One region of the Streptomyces capillispiralis genome, then DNA from elsewhere that is predicted to be linked to it. Evidence: riboswitches for the same ligand, from Rfam matches in the RefSeq annotation. Region 1 holds a riboswitch; the other holds the start of a gene.
What was found. A riboswitch is a leader RNA that binds a small molecule or an ion and turns the genes downstream of it on or off. The one in region 1 is predicted to bind glycine.
Positions count from the first base shown of each region.

Region 1 (3,393 bases):
CGAGGCGGCGCAGGTAGCGCAGCATCGCCGTCTCGGAGCGGTGCTGCTGGAAGACGGGGTGCGTCAGGTACTCGTCGTCGCGCAGTAGCCCGTCCGGCAGGGTGTCCCGCGCGGCCGCGTCCAGGGCCTCGACGTCGCCCTCGACGCCGAAGGCGTTCCACACGGCGGTCAGCCGGTCCCTGGTGGTGGTCTCGTCGCAGGCGATCGAGACGTGGTCGGCGTCGACGAGGCGCAGGTTGACGCCGTTGTCGCGCGCGGCGGCGACGACCTCGGCGGCCCGGCCCGCGACGCGCACGGTCAGCGTGTCGAAGTAGGAGCCGTGCACGATCTCGGCGCCGCCGGCCCGCAGCCCCTCGGCGAGGACCGTGGCGTACCGGTGGGTGCGCCGCGCGATGATCCGCAGCCCCTCCGGGCCGTGGTAGACGGCGTACATCCCGGCCATGACGGCGAGCAGCACCTGGGCGGTGCAGATGTTGCTGGTGGCCTTCTCGCGGCGGATGTGCTGCTCACGCGTCTGGAGCGCGAGGCGGTAGGCCTTGTGGCCGTCCGCGTCGACGGAGACGCCGACGAGCCGCCCGGGCAGGCTGCGCGCCATCTTCTCCTGTACGGCCATGTAGCCGGCGTGCGGTCCGCCGAAGCCCATCGGGACACCGAAGCGCTGGGTGGTGCCGACCGCGATGTCCGCGCCCAGCTCACCGGGCGACTTCAGCAGCGTGAGGGCGAGCAGGTCGGCGGCGACGGTGACGAGCGCGCCGAGCTTGTGCGCCTGGTCGATCACCGGCTTGATGTCGCGGACGGCACCGGAGGCGCCCGGGTACTGGATGAGCACGCCGTTGATCTCGCGCCCGGCGAGCTCGGCGGGGATGCCCTCGCTCAGGTCGGCGACGACGACCTCGACACCGGTCGGCTCGGCGCGGGTCTCGATCACGGCGATGGTCTGCGGCAGGGCGTCCGCGTCGACCAGGAACAGGCCCTTCTTGTTCTTGCCCATGCGCCGCATCAGCGCCATCGCCTCGGCGGCGGCGGTGCCCTCGTCGAGCAGGGAGGCACCGGAGGTCGGCAGGCCGGTGAGTTCGGCGACCACGGTCTGGAAGTTCAGCAGCGCCTCGAGCCGCCCCTGGGAGATCTCCGGCTGGTACGGCGTGTACGCCGTGTACCAGGCGGGGTTCTCCATCACGTTGCGCAGGATCACGGGCGGGGTGAAGGTCCCGTAGTACCCGAGCCCGATCATGCAGCCGAGCACCTCGTTGCGGTCGGCCAGCGAGCGCAACTCGGCCAGGACCTCGGCCTCGCTCCGCGCACCCGGCAGGTCCAGGGCGTCGGCGTTCTTGATCACGTCCGGCACGGCGGCGGCCGTCAGCTCGTCGAGCGAGCCGTAGCCGACCTGGGCGAGCATCTTGGCCCGCGCCTCGTGGTTGGGGCCGATGTGGCGCTGCTCGAAGGGGATGCCCTGTTCGAGTTCGGAGAGCGGAGTGCGAGGGGCGGTCATTGCGGAGGCCTCCTGGTCTGACGACCTTCGAGGGGCACCACGGCGCGGGTGCCCGGACGGCCTCCCCCTCTGTCATCTCAACCTGAGAGCTTCACCGGACGCCCCAGGGCACCCGGCTTTCACCGTCGGTGAGAGCGGAAGCCGTCGACACCCGCCCTGCTTTCCAGAGTGACCTCGTCCGTGCGGTACGTGTGCCTGAGAGATTCCGGGGAGGATTTGCTCCTTCGGCGCCCCCGATGGTGTCCGGAGGGCTCTCCCGCACGGGGTCAGCAGCCGTTTGCCAGCCTACCAGCGAGCACAGCGGCGGAACTTTCGAGTGGCCGCTCCGCCGATTGTGCCGTTCTGTAGTGCTTACGGATGGATTGTGCGACCAGTGGAGGGCCCGTGCAGACCGACATCGATCCGCGCCACCTGATCGGCCGCAAGGCGTTCGACCGCAACGGAACCCGGATCGGCACGATCGACGAGGTCTATCTCGACGACGCCACCGGCGTCCCGGAGTGGGCGGCGATACGCACCGGGCTGTTCAGCAGGGACGCCTTCGTCCCCCTGGAGCCCAGCGAGCTGATCGACGGCGCCCTCCACGTCCCCTTCGAACGCGCCCTGATCAAGGACGCCCCCGACTTCGGCGTGGGCCGTCATCTCTCCCCCGAACAGGAACTCCAGCTCTACCACCACTACGGCCTGGACATCGCCGCCCCTCCCCCGCTGCCGGACCACTCCTTCGGCAAACTGGCGGGCCGGGACGAAACGGCCTGATCCGCTCGCCCCCCGCTTCCGGTCACCCGCCCGCGCCCCCGGCGCCCCCGTCCTCCGCCGCATCGGGTCTTCGGCGGACCAGCGGAAGCGGTTCTGCGGGCTCCAGGGCCGGATCGTCGGTTCGGAAGGTCTTCACCCGGCCGGGCTGCGAGTCGGGGGTCTCGAAGCGCACCGTGACCCGGCCCAGCCCGCTGCCCTGCACCCACCCGTGCCCGTACTCGGTGTGCCGCACGTCGTGTCCCGCCGGCCATCGCCGCTCCGCGGGCGCCTGCCGCTCCGGCACGGGCGCGGTCTCGGGCTCCTCGTCGCCCGGTCCGTCCTCGCGCGCACCCGCCGCCTGCGCGAACAGGTCCTCCTGCGTGTAGTCGGCCAGTCCGCTGACCCCCACGCCCAGCAGCCGCACCCCGCCCGTCGTGTCGACCGAGTCCAGCAGCCGCGCCGCGGCCTCCCGCACCACCGCCGGATCGTCCGTGGGCCCGCGCAGCGTCTCCGACCGGGTGAGTGTCGAGAAGTCGTAGCGCCGCACCTTCAGCACGATGGTGCGCCCGGACAGCCCCGCCCCCCGCAGCCTGCTCACACACCGGTCCGCGAGCCGCCGCACCTCGGTCCCGACCCGCACCCGGTCGTGGATGTCCACGTCATAGGTGTCCTCGACCGACACCGACTTCGTCTCCCGCTCGGCCACCACGGCCCGCTCGTCCCGCGCCAGCGCCATCGCGTACAGCGCGTGCCCGTGGGCCTTGCCCAGCAGCCGTACGAGCTCGTCCTCGCCGGCCTCGGCGAGTTCGTCGACGGTGTGGATGCCCGCCCGCCGCAGGTGGTCGCCGGTCGCCGGGCCCACGCCCGGCAGCGTCCGCACCGACAGCGGCCCCAGCAGGGCGCGCTCGGTGCCCGGCTCGATCAGCACCAGCCCGTCCGGCTTCGCCCGCTCCGAGGCGATCTTCGCCAGCATCTTGGAGGCCGCGAGTCCCACCGAGCCGGTGAGCCCCGTGACCGCCCGTATGTCGGCCCGCAGCCTCGCCCCGGCCAGGCGCGCCGACCGCTCGTCCCAGGCCGTGCCGCCCGCCTCCAGGTCCACGAACGCCTCATCGAGGCTGAGCGGCTCCACCAGGGGCGACAGGTCCCGCAGCAGCCCCATCACCTGT
Region 1 is NZ_VIWV01000001.1:6,780,438-6,783,830, reverse strand. Features, by position in the region: gene gcvP (aminomethyl-transferring glycine dehydrogenase) at 1-1,489, opposite strand, end outside; glycine riboswitch at 1,663-1,758, opposite strand; gene FHX78_RS29730 (PRC-barrel domain-containing protein) at 1,874-2,248, shown strand; partial or broken gene FHX78_RS29725 (DNA polymerase IV) at 2,167-3,393, opposite strand, start outside.

Region 2 (3,393 bases), 4.3 Mb from region 1:
CTCCTTGACCCGGTCGATGGCGATCTGCTCGATCACGTCGACGTGCTCGCAGCCGCCGTAGTAGCGGCGGCCGGGGTAGCCCTCGGCGTACTTGTTGGTGAGGACCGAGCCCTGGGCCTCCATGACCGCGACCGGGGCGAAGTTCTCCGAGGCGATCATCTCGAGGGTGGACTGCTGGCGGTGCAGCTCGGCGTCGACCGCGGCGGCGACCGCCGGGTCGAGCTCGTGCAGGGGCGTGTTCAGAAGCGACATGCGGCTACGGCTCCTCAGCCCGTGATGTGGGCGTCGTACTCGGCGGCGGTCAGCAGGTCGGCCGGCTCGTCGGTGACGCGCACCTTGAACAGCCAGCCGCCCTCGAAGGGGGCCGAGTTCACCAGGGACGGGTCGTTCACGACGTCCTCGTTGACCTCGGTGATCTCACCGGAGACCGGGGAGTACAGGTCGCTGACCGACTTGGTCGACTCCAGCTCGCCGCAGGTCTCGCCCGCGGTCACGTCGTCACCGACCTCGGGGAGCTGGACGAAGACCACGTCGCCGAGCGCGTTGGCCGCGTGCTCCGTGATGCCGACCGTCGACACGCCGTCCTCGGCGGCCGACAGCCACTCGTGCTCCTTGCTGTAACGCAGCTGCTGGGGGTTGCTCATGGCTGGAATTCTCCTGTACGCGGGGGACTGCTGATGACGGAGGGGGCCGCGGAACACACCTGTGACCAGGTACGACGTACCCGGCCGCAGACCCTGCGGCGGTCCGGAAACGCTACGACGGTGTCACTTCTGCCGCTTGTAGAACGGCAGCGCCACGACCTCGTACGGCTCGTGGCTGCCGCGGATGTCCACGCCGACGCCCTCGGTGCCCGGCGCCGCGTGCGCGGCGTCCACGTAGGCCATCGCGATCGGCTTGCCCAGCGTCGGGGAGGGGGCGCCGGAGGTGACCTCGCCGATCACCTCGCCGCCCGCGACGACCGGGTACCCGGCGCGCGGGACCCGGCGGCCCTCGGCGACCAGGCCGACCAGGACCCGGGGCGGTTCGGCCGCGGCGCGCTCGGCGGCCTCGGCCAGCGCCGCGCGGCCCACGAAGTCGCCCTCCTTCTCGAACTTCACCACCCGGCCCAGACCGGCGTCGAAGGGCGTCAGCGAGGTGGTCAGCTCGTGCCCGTACAGCGGCATGCCCGCCTCCAGGCGCAGCGTGTCCCGGCAGGAGAGACCGCACGGGACCAGGCCCGCGCCCTCGCCCGCCTTGGTCAGCGCCTGCCACAGTTCCACCGCGTGCTCCGGCTTCACGAACAGCTCGAAGCCGTCCTCGCCGGTGTAGCCGGTGCGGGCGATGAGCGCGGGGACGCCGGCGACGGTGCCGGGCAGGCCGGCGTAGTACTTCAGGCCGTCGAGGTCGGCGTCGGTGAGGGACTTCAGGATGCCGGGGGACTCGGGGCCCTGGACGGCGAGCAGCGCGTACGCGTCCCGGTCGTCGCGCACCTCGGCGTCGAAGCCGGCCGAGCGCTCCACCAGCGCGTCCAGCACCACCTGGGCGTTGGAGGCGTTGGCCACGACCATGTACTCGGTCTCGCCGAGCCGGTAGACGATCAGGTCGTCCAGGATGCCGCCGTCCTCGCGGCAGATCATGGTGTAGCGGGCACGACCGGGCTTCACCCCGCCGATGTTGCCCACCAGGGCGAAGTCGAGGAGGGCGGCGGCCCGCGGGCCGGTGACCGTGATCTCGCCCATGTGCGAGAGGTCGAACAGGCCGGCCCGCGTGCGCACGGCGTTGTGCTCGTCGCGCTCGGAGCCGTAGCGCAGGGGCATGTCCCAGCCGGCGAAGTCGGTCATCGTCGCGCCGAGCGAGCGATGCAGGGCATCGAGCGCGGTCCGGCGGGGTTCGGTACTGCTCATCGGTCGTCTCCCAAGGCGATGGGGTCCCTCCCGCGCGAGTGCGTCCGAGCGTGGGGGAAGGCGAGGGCGGTTCCTCCCCATCTGTCATCGGAACCTGAGAGGTTCGCCATGACCACCCGCGCAGGGGAGGGCTCATGGCTTGCACCTTGGGTGGAGCCGACGCAGCACGGCTGCGGCGGCCCGCTTTTCAGATGTGCCTCGCCCGCGCGGTAACGGGGCCTGAGAGATTCAAGGGAGGGACTTGCTCCTTCGGCGCCCCGGCGGCAAACGGTGCCGGGGACTCTCCCGCGCGGATTCAAACGGCCGGTATGCAGTTGGCGCGCACATCATTGCACGCATCGCGGGGGTGCGGCAGGGGGACCCTTTCTCTGGGGTGCACACGGCGTACGGGCACGGTCACAGCAGGCTGTGACAGGCCTGTTTCACGAAACGGACGGAATCGAGAGGCGCCCGGCATTACCTTTTCTTTACACTCGGTGGGGATTGGGACTCGTACCTGGCCCCAGGGGAGGACGATCACGGTGAACAGGACCACGGCGTGCGCCACCACCACGGGGGTCGCGCTGCCCCAGCAGCCGGCCGCTCAGGTCCGGGGGGCCCGCGGCGCGCTGCCGGCGCCCGTCGTCCGCGATCTGCGCGCCCGGGCCGGCCGCAGCCCGCGCGCCCTGCTCTTCGGGCCCCGGGACCTCGTCGTGGTCACCGGACTGCCCGGCAGCGGCAAGTCCACGCTGATGCGGCGCGCGGTGCGCGGCGTCGGCATCGACTCGCAGAACACCCGGGACCGCTGGGAGCGCCGCATGCCGCACTTCCTGCCGTACGGGGTGTACCGCCCGCTGGTCCGCCTCGCGCACTACGCCGGGCTGCGCCGGGCGCTGCGGGCCGGCGGGGGCATCGTCGTCCACGACTGCGGGACGCAGGCCTGGGTGCGCCGCTGGCTGGCCCGCGAGGCCCGACGCAGGGGCGCCGCCCTGCACCTGCTGCTGCTCGACGTCACACCGCAGGAGGCGCTGGCCGGCCAGCGCGAGCGCGGGCGCGGGGTCTCCCGGTACGCGTTCCTGCGCCACCGCGCGGCCGGCGACCGGCTGCTGCGCGCCGTGGAGCGCGGGGAGGTCCCGGCCGGCTGCGGTTCGGCGGTCCTGATCGACCGGGACGCGGCCGACACGCTCCGCCGCATCGGCTTCGCGGCCTGACCGGCCCCGGCGCGGAGCCCCCGGCAGCGGTTAGCCTTTCCAGCCACAGCAGTGGTTCCAGGCAGGTGGTAGGCAGATGGACTTCCCGGCGGACTTCCCGGCGCAGGCGCATCCCCATCCGCACGGTGGATGGCCCGGCAACGAGCTGGAGGAGGTGCTCTCCGCCTCCCTCGGCGTCCCCTCGGCAGGGGGCAGGATCGTCGAGGTGCTGGGCCGCAGCTTCGTCTGGATACCGCTGCCGAACGGCGGCGGCCCGGACAGCGGCCCGCTCGACCTGCCCACCATGGAGCTCGACGGCCAGGCCTACGTCCCGGTGT
Region 2 is NZ_VIWV01000001.1:2,503,965-2,507,357, reverse strand. Features, by position in the region: gene glyA (serine hydroxymethyltransferase) at 1-252, opposite strand, end outside; gene gcvH (glycine cleavage system protein GcvH) at 267-644, opposite strand; gene gcvT (glycine cleavage system aminomethyltransferase GcvT) at 768-1,886, opposite strand; glycine riboswitch at 1,958-2,083, opposite strand; glycine riboswitch at 2,084-2,184, opposite strand; gene FHX78_RS10205 (AAA family ATPase) at 2,408-3,076, shown strand; gene FHX78_RS10200 (enhanced serine sensitivity protein SseB) at 3,153-3,393, shown strand, end outside.
Region 2: it holds a riboswitch for glycine, as region 1 does, so the genes downstream of both, gcvT (glycine cleavage system aminomethyltransferase GcvT) here and gcvP (aminomethyl-transferring glycine dehydrogenase) in region 1, are expected to answer to the same signal.